Linked DNA regions of Salipiger abyssi. The protein of the gene in region 2 binds, or shares a complex with, the protein of the main gene of each other region. Links are inferred from orthologs where the notes say so. Each region holds a gene or a part of one and is shown on either strand. Other genes may lie near its edges.

Region 1 (6,206 bases), 2.2 Mb from region 2 along the record:
TCGATGATGACCACGTCGACACCGTCGATTGTGATCAGCAGGTCGTCACCATTTACTGTGTTGAAGTCGACAGAGTCGACCGCGAAGCCCTCAAAGAGAAGGGTTTCACCGGCGTTGTAATCGACGATGGTGTCTGTCGCGTCTGCGGTCGCCGCCTTGAACATGAAGGTGTCGTTTCCGCCGCCGCCTTTCAGTGTGTCGGCACCCAGGTCGCCGGAAAGAAAGTCAGCGCCTGCGTTCCCATAGATGAAATCGTCATCTGCGCCGCCATAGATGGTATCGCTACCGCCACCGCCAAGCACGGTGTCCTGCCCTTGTCCGCCAAGCAGCAGATCGCGGCCACCGCCGCCGCTGATGGTGTCGTTGCCGGCATTGCCTGCGATCGAATCTGCACCGTTCAGGCCATCAATGACTTCGCCGGTTTGGTCGCCGTTGAAAGTATCACCAGTATCAGTAAGTTCCATATCTACCCCCACTAAAGAAAATGCGGCAAATGCACCGCGGGTGATTCAATTCTGTCGCATTAATATCTCAGTAATTTAACCGTTGGCCTCAGTTTTGCCGTATTTTGTTCTGATAATTTTTTTGGGTGATAGTTTTCTTCCAAATACTAAGCGGCCGATTCCCTTAAAATTGAATCTGAATTTATTCGATTCCCTTTAGGTTGTGATTTGTCCGCACTATTGCAATTGGCGCTATGAAACGATTCGTTTTTGCTGTGCGCCCGTGTTTTTGCCGCCTGCGCGAAGTTATGAACAAATGCAGAACGGCCCTTCCCACCGCCGGGCCGTCGCGCTATTTTCGCCCCATGAGCAGTTTCGATGACATGGACGCCTTCGAAGGCGCGTCGCTGTCGGCCCGCGCCATGGCGGCACGGCCCGCGCCCTATCTCGACGACCTGAATCCGGCGCAGCGCGAGGCGGTGTTGCAGATGGACGGGCCGGTGCTGATGCTGGCCGGCGCGGGCACCGGCAAGACCAAGGCGCTGACCGCGCGGATCGTGCATCTTCTGATGAGCGGCAATGCGCGCGCGAACGAGATCCTCGCGGTGACCTTCACCAACAAGGCCGCGCGCGAGATGAAGGAGCGGGTGGGGCGGATGCTCGGCCAGCAGATCGAGGGCATGCCCTGGCTCGGCACCTTCCATGCGATCTGCGTCAAGCTGCTGCGCCGCCATGCGGAGCTGGCCGGGCTCAAGAGCAATTTCACCATTCTCGATACCGACGATCAGATCCGCCTGCTGAAACAGCTGCTCTCGCTCAACAATATCGACGAAAAGCGCTGGCCGGCGCGGCAGCTTGCCTCGCTCATCGACCACTGGAAGAACCGCGCCTGGACGCCCTCCAAGGTGCCCGCCTCCGAGGCTGGCGCCTTCAACCATCGCGGCACCGAGCTTTACGAGCAGTACCAAGCCCGTCTGCGCGAACTCAATGCCTGCGATTTCGGCGACCTGCTGCTGCATGTGGTGACGATCTTTCAGGCGCATCCGGATGTGCTGGCGCAGTATCAGCGCTGGTTCCGCTACATCCTCGTGGACGAGTATCAGGATACCAACGTTGCGCAGTATCTCTGGCTGCGGCTGCTGGCCGGGGGACACAAGAACATCTGCTGCGTCGGCGATGACGACCAGTCGATCTATGGCTGGCGCGGTGCCGAGGTCGGCAACATCCTGCGCTTTGAAAAGGATTTCCCCGGCGCCCATGTGGTGCGGCTGGAACAGAATTACCGCTCGACCCCGCATATCCTCGCTGCCGCGTCCGGCGTGATCCGCGGCAATGAGGGTCGGCTGGGCAAGGAGCTCTGGACCCAGGCCGAGGAGGGCGAGAAGGTCCGCCTCATCGGCCACTGGGACGGCGAGGAAGAGGCGCGCTGGATCGGCGAGGAGATCGAGTCGCTGCAAAAGGGTACGCGCGGGCTGCGGCAATATTCGCTCGACGACATCGCCATTCTGGTGCGTGCCTCGCATCAGATGCGCGCCTTCGAGGACCGGTTCCTCACCATCGGTCTGCCCTATCGCGTCATCGGCGGCCCGCGCTTTTACGAGCGGATGGAGATCCGCGACGCCATGGCCTATTTCCGGCTGGTGGTCTCGCCCGATGACGATCTCGCCTTCGAGCGCATCGTCAACACCCCCAAGCGCGGCCTTGGCGACAAGGCGCAGCAGACCATTCAGGCGACGGCGCGGGAATTCGGCGTGTCGCTGATCGAGGGCGCCCGCATCGCGGTGGAGGAGGAGCGGCTCCGGGGCAAGGGCGCCGGCCAGCTGCGGATGCTCTGCGAAAATCTGGCGCGCTGGCGCGAGACCATGCTGGGGCCGGTGCTGCGCCCGGGCGAGGCCGAAGACAGCGCCGATGTGATCGACGACGAGCCCGCCTTTTTGGTGGGCGAGACCCGGCGCGGCACGCCGGAGCTCAGCCATATGGAGCTGGCCGAGGTCATTCTCGACGAATCCGGCTACACGGCGATGTGGCAGAACGACAAGACGCCCGAGGCGCCGGGCCGGCTGGAGAACCTCAAGGAGCTGGTCAAGGCGCTGGAGCAGTTCGAGAACCTTCAGGGGTTCCTCGAACACGTCGCGCTGATCATGGACAATGAGAGCGAGGAGGCCGGCGCCAAGGTCTCGATCATGACGCTGCACGCGGCCAAGGGGCTGGAATTCCCCTGCGTCTTCCTGCCGGGCTGGGAGGACGGGCTGTTCCCGTCGCAGCGCAGCATGGACGAGAGCGGGCTGAAGGGGCTCGAGGAGGAGCGGCGGCTGGCCTATGTCGGGATCACCCGGGCCGAGGAGCTCTGCACGATCTCCTTCGCCGGCAACCGCCGGGTGTTCGGCCAGTGGCAATCGGCGCTGCCGTCGCGTTTCATCGACGAGCTGCCCGAGGCGCATGTGGAGGTGCTGACGCCGCCGGGGCTCTATGGCGGCGGCTACGGCGCAGCGGCGGCCTATGGCGGCGGATCGGGGCTGGAAACGCGGGCGGCGGAGGCCAATGTCTACAATTCCCCGGGCTGGAAGCGCTTGCAGGAACGCTCGTCGCAGCGCCCGGTGAGCCAGCCGCGCGAAAGCCGCAATACGGTGATCGACCTTCAGGCGGTCTCGGCCTTCGAGATGGGCCAGCGGGTGTTTCACCAGAAATTCGGTTATGGCGAGATCACCGGGATCGAGGGCGACAAGCTGGAGATCGCCTTCGAGAAATCCGGGGTGAAGAAGGTGGTCGCGCGCTTCGTGCATGCGGAGGACGACGTGCCGTTCTGAGCGACGGCAACTCTTTTCGAAAAGAGTTGCAAATTCCTTTGAAGGAATTTGCGGCGCGCCCGGTTTAGCCGCTGGGCATCCGCAACACGATGTTGCGCCCGCTCTTGGTGAGTTGCAGCTCGGACTCCCCGATGGCGGCGACGCGCCCGCCGTCCAGCCGGTCGCCCACCTTGACGTTTTGCAGCCGCCCGTTCGACAGCCGCACCAGCGCGCGGCGGCTCGACGCCTTGCCGAACACCCCGATCAGATTCATCTGGCGCAGGTTGATCTGGTTCCGCACCGTCGCTTCCTTGGCCACATTGGTGTTCTGCGGCACGCGCGGGCCGGGCTGCATGCGCACCGGGGCGGTGGAGGCGGTCTGCACCGTCTCGCGCTCGGCGCGGCGGACGATGCCGGCCATGTCGCCGGGGCGGGGCTGCGGCGCCAGCGAATTCGCGATGGCGAGCTCTGTGGCGGGCGGCGTGTCGGGCTCGGCGCTGTCCTCGGCCTGATCGGCGGTATCCTCGGCCTGCTGGGCCTCCGCCTGCGCGCTCGCCTGTTCCTGCGCGCTGAGCGGGCGCAGGGCCGGGCGCTTGCGGGAAAGCTCGGCAATCGAGATGCCGCCGAGATTGGCGCGCTCGGTCTGCTCCACGAGATCGCCGGGGCGGGCCTGCGGGCGGCGCTCCTGCAACTGCTGAAGCGCCGGATCCGAGGCCTCCTGCGGCGCGGCCTCCGCGTCTGATGCCGGTGGGTCGGGCGTCTCGGCTATGCTGCGCGCTGGCGGCACCTGCGGCGGTTGCCCGGCAAAGACCCGCACCCCGTCGGGCGAGATCGCGCCCTCGGGCGTGGCGCGCACCAGCCCCTGATCGTCGAGATCGAAGCGGACATCCGGGCCGGGCGGCAGCCGCTGCGGATCGAGCGGCAGATCGTCGCCGGCGGCGGGCGCTTCGGGAAGGGCCACCGCGTCGAACTGGCCGACCTTGGGATCGACCGAGGCGACATAGAGATCTTCGAGCTGATCCGGCGCCGGCTCCAGCGGCGCGGTGGGCGCGCGCTGCCAGATCCCGGTGGCGGCATAGCGCGCCTCGGCCTCTTCGGGCGTGGGGGCCTGCGCGCCCTCGGGCGGGATCGGGGTCGGGGCGGGCGGCGGTGGTGGTGGTGCCACGGGCGCAGGCTCGATCGCGGTCAAGGCCGTTTCGTCTTCGGCCTCCGGGGCCGGTGCCGCGACCGGCGCCGGTGTGGCGTCGGGCTGGGGCGCGACGGCGGCGGTTTCGGTGACATCCGACCCGCCGAAGAAGCGCGACAGCCCCTCGTCGAGGAAGACCGACGCCCAGGCGGCTACCCCGGCGAGGAAGAGCAGCAGCACGGCGGTCAGCATGAGCCCGAGATAGCGCGGCTTGCCGCCAATCGGCTCGCCATTGCGGGCGCCGAACACCGTCATGCGGCGGCGCTCTTCTTCCAGATCGAAGGTCGCGGCGGCGGTCATCGCGGTCGCAGGGCCGGGATCGTCGTTGCGGCTGCGGCGCAGCGCGGCGGTTTGCACCGCGTCCGGGCGCGGCCCCGGCGGGGCGCTCTTAGCGGCAGGTGCGGGGGCGGGGGGCGCCGCAGGTGCGGGCGCGGCTTTGGCGGCTTTGCGGGGTTTCTTCGGGGCTTGCGGCTGTTTCGTTTCGGCGGGTTTGGCCTTGCCGCGTGCCGGGCCGCTCAGCGCGGCGCGCGCGCGCTTGCCGAGCCCGTCCTTTTCCTTTGCAGGCGTTGCCGCTGGCGGCACAGGCGCGGGCGGCACGGGCGCCGCACCATCCGCCTCACGGGCGCGGAGCTTGGCCTTGCCTTTCGCCGCGCCCGTGCCGGGCTCCGCTGCCGGCTGTACCGAGGGCGCGGGGGCGGCGGGCGGCAGATCGCGGGTGGCGCGGATGCTGGTAAAGCTCGGCGCGGGGCCGGAGGCCGCAGCGCCGGCGCCGGGCAGCGGCGGGGTCTTGCCGGGCGCGGGCGCGGCGCGCAGCCGGGGCGCCTCGTTCTCCGGCGCGGGGATCGTGTCGGCGCGGGCATTGCCGCCGGGGCCGAAGACCCCTTGTCCGAAGCTGGCGGGGCCGGGGGTCTCTGTCTCGTCCTTTGGCTCTGCTTTGGGAACGTCGTCCGCTGACGGCGGCGTTTCGGCGGGCGCGGCCTTTTCCGCCTCCTTTGCTGCCTCCGTCTTGGGGGGCGTCGGAGATGTCGTTTCGCTCCTGGCGATCTCGGGCTCCGCCGGCGCGGGAGGCTCCTCGGCCTTTGTGGGGGCCGGCTCCGGCAGCGGTGCCAGCGCCGCCGCGGGGATATCCGGCGCCGTCTGTTCGGCGGGGGCCTCCGGTTGGGGTTCAGGGACGGGCTCTGGCTTAGGGGCGGGCTCCGGTTCGGGCGCGGCGACGATCCGGATCGGTTGCGACAACCGCTCGGGCGGCGTGCCGCTCCAGCCCGGCGCGGCGCCGAAAAACGCCGGACCCTCGAAGCTGCCGGCCTCGGGCATTGCGGTGAAGCTCACCGGATCGAACCCGTGGGCGCGGATGAACCCGTCGGCCTCCTCCAGCGTCTCGCGCGCGACGGCGGCGGCGAGCAGCGTGTCGCCGCGCCGCGACCAGTCGATCACCAGCTCGTCCACCGCGTAGGGCGTGGCCCCGTCGAGCGCCGCGCGCACAGTCGCACCGCGCGTCGCGTCATCGCCGCCGGGATCGGGCAGGTCGAGATAGCGGATCTGCTCGTTGGGCAGCACGAGGATGACCTTTGCCCCGTCCGGGGCGGCGGTCTCGGCCTCTTCGTGCAGCGCGCGCAGGGCCGCGTCGAGATCGTCGCGATCCAGCGCAACCTCGCTCAGACGGATCCAGCCGGTGCCGGCACGGCGCAGCAGGGCGATGCCTTCGAAAGAGAGGGAAAGCGCGAAATTCGGTGCCATGCACGGTCTCTATCACTGCTCGTGTGCCGTGGGGAGTCCCAAGGCGTGGGGCCT
Region 2 (7,376 bases):
GCGGCTCGGTCACGATCGCCTCGATGCCATGTTCCTTGGCATAGTCGAGCGCCTGCTCCTTGCTGTCGAATTTCAGGCGCACCTGCGACTGGGTATCGGAGGAGGAGGTCCAGCCCATCAGCGGATCCACTTCGCGCGGTTCGCTCGGCGCAAAGTCGAGAATCCAGTGTTTCGTCTTGCCCTGGCCCGAGGACATTGCCGTCCTGGCTGGCTGGTAAATCCGTGCGCGCATGGAATCCCTCCTGAACATTATGGAACGGTATCGGGGATTTGGCCCATCAGGGCAAGGGATCTGCGCGATTTTGACGGCATTTCGCGAGGCCTGGACGCCGGCAGGCGCAAACAGGGCACGCTCCATCGAAGAGACACGGGGGAGCGAGGGGTGGGTTGTGCGCTCCGAACGGGGCCTGTGCCACTGCTTGCTCTCAAAAGGTAAATATCGCCTGCGCCTTTAATCAATCGAAAAACACGTTCCTTCCGTGGCCGAATGAGCGACAAATGACCTAAGGTAAGCCGATTGTCGCACATTCCTAACGCGTTACGAGCGGTTCCTGAGACAGGTGGACGTCTGCCCGTTTTTCATGCAGATCGCCGCGGCGTCACGGCCCCTTGAATCTCGGCGCCATGGCAACAATTCTGTCAGGCGCCCGGTCCAGGAACCTCTCCCATGCCCTATGCCCATTCCGACAAGTCCGCCCCCGAGATGCACGCCCCCGCTCCCGATGTGCGCGAGCGCGAAAAGCTCGAAGGTGGCAAGCGCTTTGTCATGCAGACAGAGTTCCAGGCGGCGGGCGATCAGCCCACCGCCATCGCCGAGCTGTCGACAGGCGTGAGCGACGGCGAGCGCAATCAGGTGCTGCTGGGCGCCACCGGCACCGGCAAGACCTTCACCATGGCCAAGGTGATCGAGGAAACCCAGCGCCCGGCGATCATCCTCGCCCCCAACAAGACGCTGGCGGCGCAGCTATACGGCGAGTTCAAGGGCTTCTTCCCGGACAACGCGGTGGAGTATTTCGTCAGCTACTACGACTATTACCAGCCCGAGGCCTATGTGGCGCGCTCGGACACCTACATAGAAAAGGAAAGCCAGATCAACGAGCAGATCGACCGGATGCGCCACTCGGCCACCCGTGCGCTGCTCGAACGCGACGATGTGATCATCGTGGCCTCGGTCTCCTGCATCTACGGCATCGGCTCGGTCGAGACCTACGGCGCGATGACCCAGGATCTGATTGCCGGCAACGAATACGATCAGCGCAAGGTGATGGCCGATCTGGTGACCCAGCAATACCGGCGCAACGACCAGGCGTTTCAGCGCGGCTCGTTCCGGGTGCGCGGGGATTCGCTGGAGATCTGGCCCGCCCACCTCGAAGACCGGGCGTGGAAGCTGAGCTTTTTCGGGGAAGAGCTTGAGGCCATTACGGAATTCGACCCGCTCACCGGCCAGAAAACCGGCAGCTTCGAGCGCATCCGGGTCTATGCCAACTCGCACTATGTGACGCCGAAACCGACGATGAATCAGGCGGTGGTGCAGATCAAGAAAGAGCTGCGCCAGCGGCTCGACCAGCTTGTGAGCGAGGGCAAGCTGCTGGAGGCGCAGCGGCTGGAGCAGCGCACCAATTTCGATATCGAGATGCTGGAGGCCACCGGCGTCTGCAACGGCATCGAGAACTATTCGCGCTATCTCACCGGCCGTGCGCCGGGCGAGCCGCCGCCCACGCTGTTCGAATTCATCCCCGACAATGCGATTGTCTTTGCCGATGAAAGCCACGTCACCGTGCCGCAGATCGGTGGCATGTACCGGGGCGACTACCGGCGCAAGTTCACGCTCGCCGAGCACGGGTTCCGGCTGCCCTCCTGCATGGACAACCGCCCGCTCAAATTCGAGGAATGGGACGCGATGCGCCCGCAATCGGTGTTTGTCTCGGCCACCCCGGCGGCGTGGGAGCTGGAGCAGGCCGGCGGCGTCTTCACCGAACAGGTGATCCGTCCCACCGGGCTGCTGGATCCGCAGGTCGAGATCCGCCCCGTCGAGATGCAGGTGGACGATCTGCTCGACGAGGTCCGCAAGGTCACGGCGGACGGCTTCCGCACGCTCTGCACCACGCTCACCAAGCGCATGGCCGAGGATCTGACGGAATATATGCACGAACAGGGCATCAAGGTGCGCTACATGCATTCCGATATCGACACGATCGAGCGGATCGAGATCCTGCGCGATCTGCGGCTCGGCGCCTTCGACGTGCTGATCGGCATCAACCTGCTGCGCGAAGGGCTGGATATTCCCGAATGCGGGCTGGTGGCCATTCTGGACGCGGACAAGGAGGGCTTCCTGCGCTCCGAGACCTCGCTGATCCAGACCATCGGGCGCGCGGCACGGAATGCCGAGGGCCGCGTCATCATGTATGCCGACCGCATCACCGGCTCGATGGAGCGCGCCCTGGCCGAGACCGAGCGGCGTCGGGTGAAGCAGATCGCCTATAACGAGGAGCACGGCATCACACCGGCGACGGTGAAGAAGAATGTCGAGGACATTCTCGCCGGGCTCTATCAGGGCGATGTGGACATGAACCGGGTGACGGCGGTGGTCGACAAGGAGCGCGCCGGCGCCAATCTGGAAACGGTTCTGGAGGGGCTGCGCACGGATATGCGCAAGGCCGCCGAGAATCTGGAATTCGAGGAGGCCGCCCGGCTGCGCGACGAGATCAAGCGGCTGGAGGCGGTGGATCTTGCCGTTCACGACGACCCGCTGGCGCGCCAATCGGCGGTCGAGGCGGCGTCGGACGCGGCGGTCAAGTCATCCGGCCGCTCCACGGCGGGCCGCCCGGGCCAGCGCGGCGGGAATGTGAAGCGGCGGAAGCGGTAGGGTGGGCAATCTGCCCACCGTCATTGCGCCGGGCCGGAAGAGCGAATGGTGGGCAGATTGCCCACCCTACTCGCCGAACATCCCTTCGCCCAAGCCACCCGACCAATCCGCATCGACGCGCCCCAAGCGAATGTCGCGATGGATCGACGACCAGGGCCAATCCGAGGGCCGTGCCGCCAGCCCGTGCCGCACCGGATTGCCCCAGCAATAGGCCACATGCGCTTGGTAATCTGCCTCGTCGCGGATCATGTGCTCCCAATAGCGCCGCTGCCAGATTCCGCGTTCGCGCTTGGCCCGCTTGCTGGACGAGACCCGCGTAGGGTGGGCAATTCTGCCCACCGCCCCTGTTCCGGCACACCCCGCACCCACCCGCCTCGAAAACCGCGCCTTGATCTTGCGCCAGCGCTCGGGAAAGGCATTGTCGCCAGGCGGCAGCGTCCAGACTGCGTGCAGATGATCGGGCAGGATCACCATCGCGTCGCAGAACACCGGCGCCTCGCGTATGGTGTCGAGATAGGCGCCGCGCAGATCGTCGACATATTCCAGCAATAACGCCGAAGGCCGCCGCGCCAGCGCGACGGTGAAGAAATACGACGCCCCGGGTATCTGCAATCGACGGTAATTCGGCATCCGTCCGATATGACGCGAAAGCGGTAAAGGACGGGTTAAGTACGAGGCGGCGGTGGGCAGATTGCCCACCCTACTCAGCCGCAGAAAACCCGCAGCACCATACCCGCCTCATCCGTCTCGATGTTCAGCCTTGCGGGGTTGAAATCCGTCGTCGCAGGCTGGCCTTCGCGCAGCACGCGGATCTCCTCGCCAGCGGGCAGCGTCACCGCGGCGATGTTCTGGCCGACCAGCGCCGCGTAGTCGGACGGGTTGCACAGCCCCTCCGCTTCCTCCGCCATATCCTCGCCACCGCTCACCGTCAGCCCGAGCAGGCGCCAGCTCTGCATGCCGCCGCGATAGTAGTAAATCCGCTCCGCCGGATAGCCCGCCTCCAGCATGTTGCGGATCGCGGTCGGCGACTGGCCGCACCAGAGCCCGTTGCAGAAGAGCGCAACAGGCTTCGCCTCGGCACAATCCCAGCCGTCGAAATCCACCTCGCAGCCGAGCCGGCCCAGCTCGTCGATGATATAGGTATAAGGGATGCTCACCGCGCCGGGGATCGTGCCCTGCCGGAACCAGTCGGACGTCCGGCTGTCGATCACCAGCGCCTCGGGATCCTGCAACATCTCGAGCAGCTCCAGCTCGCCGATCGTCGTCACGCCGGGAGCGGGCTGCATCGGCTGGATGCAGAAATCCGGACAGGGGCGCGAGGTGCGCGCCCAATCGCCGGTCAGCCGGTGCTCCGGATCCTGGATGCGCGAGATCTCCGCCGGGCCGTGCTCCGTCTCGACCGTGACCGAGGGCAGGTCGCGGGCGATGTTCACGGGCGTTTCGGCCCCCGCGCTGCTACACCCCAAAATCAGCGCCGCGCCAAGCGCAGCCATGTGGAACTTCGTCATGTCGTCCTCCCGATCCGTCCAAAGCGCCGTCTTTCGCCACCGCGCGGAATACAGCAGACTGCGCCCATGCTGGAACTCTCCGCCCCCTCCTCCCATCTCTACCCCGGCGCCCTGTGCCGCGTCGAGGAGGGAGCGCTCGCCGACGGGCCGGTGGTGATGCTCTTCGCCGATGGCAGCCGCACCGGCGGCAGGCTCGCCGGCAGCCAGTTGCAGCTCATGCCCTATGAAACCCGCGCCGGCACAGCGATCCCGGCACGGCTGTGGCAGATCGACACGCAGACCATGCGCATCGCCGCACGGCTGCGCTGAGGGATCGACAGCGCGCCATTACGGCCTAAATTACAGGCATGCGCCCGATTCTCGCGATCCCTCTCACGGCACTTCTCCTGCTGGCCGCCTGCGCCACACCGCAAGAGCGCTGCCTGCGCGATGCCGCCGGCCCCTGGCGCGCGGCACTGAAGGAGCGGGAGCGCATCGCCGAGGATCTGGCGCGGGGCTTCACCTATGAGACCAAATTCGAGGAACGAACCCGCTTTCGCTGGTGCGCCGGCGGCACCGGCCAGCTCTACCCCTGCTGGGAGAGCGACGCGCAGCCGGTGACACGGCGGATCCCCGTTGACGCAGAGGCGCTGCGCGCCCGCGACGCCGAACTGGCGCGCGCCCTGCCCGAGCTGCGCCGAGCCGCCGAAGCGGATATGGAGCGGTGCCGCGTGGCCTTCCCCGAAGCGGAAACGCCGCCCTCCTGACGCCACAGCGCGCTGATCGACCTCTTCGGGCGGAAAGTCATCCGAGCAACTGGAGTGACAGCTCCGATTTGCGTGGCCGTCTCTTCATGCCGTTGTAACGACGGTCTCGTCGAAATTGCCGCGCATGGCGCGAGACGATGGCGGACTCTGTTGGGTTCGACGGTCAGCGCCTCCTCGACTGCCCCCGGATCGTCACGCCCCTCCGTCACCGGCAACCGCGCGACCTCCCCGGGCAGGGGGCCGGACCACGCAGAGACCATGACGGGCCTGTCAGGGCCGCCCCGTCAGCGGCGGGCGCAGCTCCTGCGGACCTTCTGCCGCATCCGCCCGGTCGCCACCCGTCAGGTTGCGCTGCGCGACGCCGAGTGTGACAAGCAATTGTTCGATCTCCGGCCCGGCCACTCCGGACAAGGCCGCCGCGTTCACCTCGGCCGCCGCCGCGAGGCAGGGGGCCTCCAGCTGCCTGGCCTTTTTGGTGAGATAGACAACGTTCTTGCGCTGGTCGGTCGGATGGCCCTCGCGGACAATCATCCGCTCGGCGGCAAGGCTGCGCAGGGTGACCGCGACGCTCGGCGCGGCGATCCCCGCACGCTGCGCGATCTCCGCCTGTGCCAGCCCGTCCTGAAGCCAGAGCACCCGCAGCACGTACCATTGTCCGATGCTGACACCGTGCCGCGCCAGCCGAAGCGCCAGCTCGCGTTGCAGCAGCCTGTTCAGGTTGCGAACGATATGACCAAAACTTTCATCGGGGTGAAGCGTTTGCATCGTCGCGGCGGCAGCTCCGTTGTTGGGAAGAGGACAGGCGGCGGATCCGCCGAGACGCCCGCAAAGCGCCACCGGTTCGGCGGAGGCACAATTGACAGAAGATCCTGCAAGCTTCGTAGCCTAACGAAGATGTTCGCAGAGAGAACCCGTGTCAAGCATCGGTCGGGCACATGCCCCCTGCCCTCGCACCGCTGTGCTCAGGACGTCTTGCATCGTGGCGGCCCGACATGGAACGACGCGGCCATTCCACCCGTCGCGCACATTCCGACGGCTGACCGAGCAGGCCGCGGGCGATAGGTTCGTTAGGCAAATAAATTCATTCAGAGTCGCAGAAGGCCCATCCGCCACCTTCGCCGGATCGGTTTCGGTGACCCCAAGCCGAACCGGTCGGGAAAGCCTTCAGATCTCGGGTGCGGCGCCGGCGTCCTCGGCCTGCTCGACAAAGCGCCCGCAGGCGGCACGCAAGACGCGCATGCAGGTTTCCACATCCTCCTCGGGCAACCCCGCGAGCGAAAAGGCGTTTACCTCGATGGCCTGTGCCAGACAGATGGATTCGAGCTGCCGCCCCGCCTTGGTCAGAAAGATGATGTTCTTGCGCTGATCCGTGGGATGCCGGTCTCGCACCACATAGCCGTGCTCTGCCAGGCTGCGCAGCGCCGCCACGATGCTGGGCGCGGCCACCCCCGCGCGCTGCGAGATCTCGGCCTGCGAGATGCCGTCCTGAATCCACAGCACCCGCAGCGCGTACCACTGCCCCAGAGAGACCCCGAGAGGCGCGATCCGCCGGCCGAGCTCGCGCTGGAAATAGCGGTTCACATCGCGGATCAGGTGACCGAAGCTCCGGTCGGGGGGCAGGCTGTTCATCGGGCGCAGGTCCAGTCGCAATAACCGCAGGGCCGGAACGAAGCCGGCCCTGCAAACGCAGAAACTTTAGGGCATACCTGCCTCAGAGACTACGTAATCGCAATGCGACGCGGCGACACCGCCGTCGATTGCCTCTCCGATGAGCCCGAATAGCGTCTCATAGGCCGGCGATTTCTGGAACTTCTCGGTGTGGTCCTCGACGCTGTCCCATTTCACCAGGCAGAAGAAGGTCTGCGGGTTCTCCTTGGAGCGCACGACCTCGATCCCGTGGCAGCCCGGCGCGGCCTGAAACAGCGGCAATGCCGCCGTCATCCCGTCCGCAAACACGCTCTCTGACCCCGGTTTCGTCCGGATCTCGACCAGTTCCAAAATCATGACAGTCCCTCTGCTTCCAGTTTCCGGGGGAGACCCGGGCCCGATACGGCTCCGGCGTCTTTGGTGGAGTTCATCATCACGAGCAGGTTGTGCTCGGTCATCTCGGCACCGCTCAGCTCTCCGGCGAGCCTGCCATCGACAAACACGCCGATGCGGTCGGCCAGGTCGATGATCTCGCCCGGGTCGCTGGAATAGACGAGCACGACAAGCCCCGCCTGCGCCAGATGCCGGACGATGCGGTGAATCTCGAGC

Evidence for each region. The genes of interacting proteins can lie anywhere in the genome.
Region 1: the proteins of uvrB (region 2) and Ga0080574_RS06920 are in contact, whole or in part, in a crystal structure (PDB 7EGT), measured with the Thermus thermophilus proteins. The link is inferred for Salipiger abyssi from one-to-one orthologs. Residues at the interface, in WP_096411307.1 of Thermus thermophilus: Glu23, Leu25, Arg26, Asp27, Gly28, Glu29, Arg30, Phe31, Arg55, Glu326, Asp327, Phe328, Glu379, Ser382, Gln383, His398, Gly400, Arg401; in WP_096412145.1 of Thermus thermophilus: His654, Arg656, Phe657, Gln666, Asp668, Glu669, Lys680, Arg681, Leu682, Ser683, Lys685, Tyr686, Ala687.

Annotation. Positions count from the first base shown.
Region 1 is NZ_CP015093.1:693,118-699,323, reverse strand. Bases 471-3,529 are described here. They hold Ga0080574_RS06920 (ATP-dependent helicase), read left to right. Parts: upstream 471-808; coding sequence 809-3,250; downstream 3,251-3,529. Other genes in these bases: Ga0080574_RS06915 (hypothetical protein), read right to left, coding at 3,315-3,529. Outside these bases: Ga0080574_RS06925 (calcium-binding protein), read right to left, coding at 1-464; more of Ga0080574_RS06915, read right to left, coding at 3,530-6,152. UniProt on the Escherichia coli protein: A helicase with DNA-dependent ATPase activity. Unwinds DNA duplexes with 3'-5' polarity. Translocates on single-stranded DNA with 3'-5' polarity. Initiates unwinding more efficiently from a nicked substrate than double-stranded DNA.
Region 2 is NZ_CP015093.1:2,933,488-2,940,863, reverse strand. What follows is about bases 294-3,266. They hold uvrB (excinuclease ABC subunit UvrB), read left to right. Parts: upstream 294-667; coding sequence 668-2,866; downstream 2,867-3,266. Other genes in these bases: Ga0080574_RS17850 (REP-associated tyrosine transposase), read right to left, coding at 2,933-3,266. In the rest of the region: Ga0080574_RS17860 (ETC complex I subunit), read right to left, coding at 1-232; more of Ga0080574_RS17850, read right to left, coding at 3,267-3,496; Ga0080574_RS17840 (I78 family peptidase inhibitor), read right to left, coding at 3,571-4,374; Ga0080574_RS17835 (hypothetical protein), read left to right, coding at 4,441-4,683; Ga0080574_RS17830 (excinuclease ABC subunit B), read left to right, coding at 4,722-5,120; Ga0080574_RS17825 (MarR family winged helix-turn-helix transcriptional regulator), read right to left, coding at 5,391-5,885; Ga0080574_RS17820 (MarR family winged helix-turn-helix transcriptional regulator), read right to left, coding at 6,285-6,749; Ga0080574_RS26270 (antibiotic biosynthesis monooxygenase family protein), read right to left, coding at 6,816-7,124; Ga0080574_RS17810 (sugar ABC transporter ATP-binding protein), read right to left, coding at 7,121-7,376. UniProt on the Escherichia coli protein: The UvrABC repair system catalyzes the recognition and processing of DNA lesions. A damage recognition complex composed of 2 UvrA and 2 UvrB subunits scans DNA for abnormalities.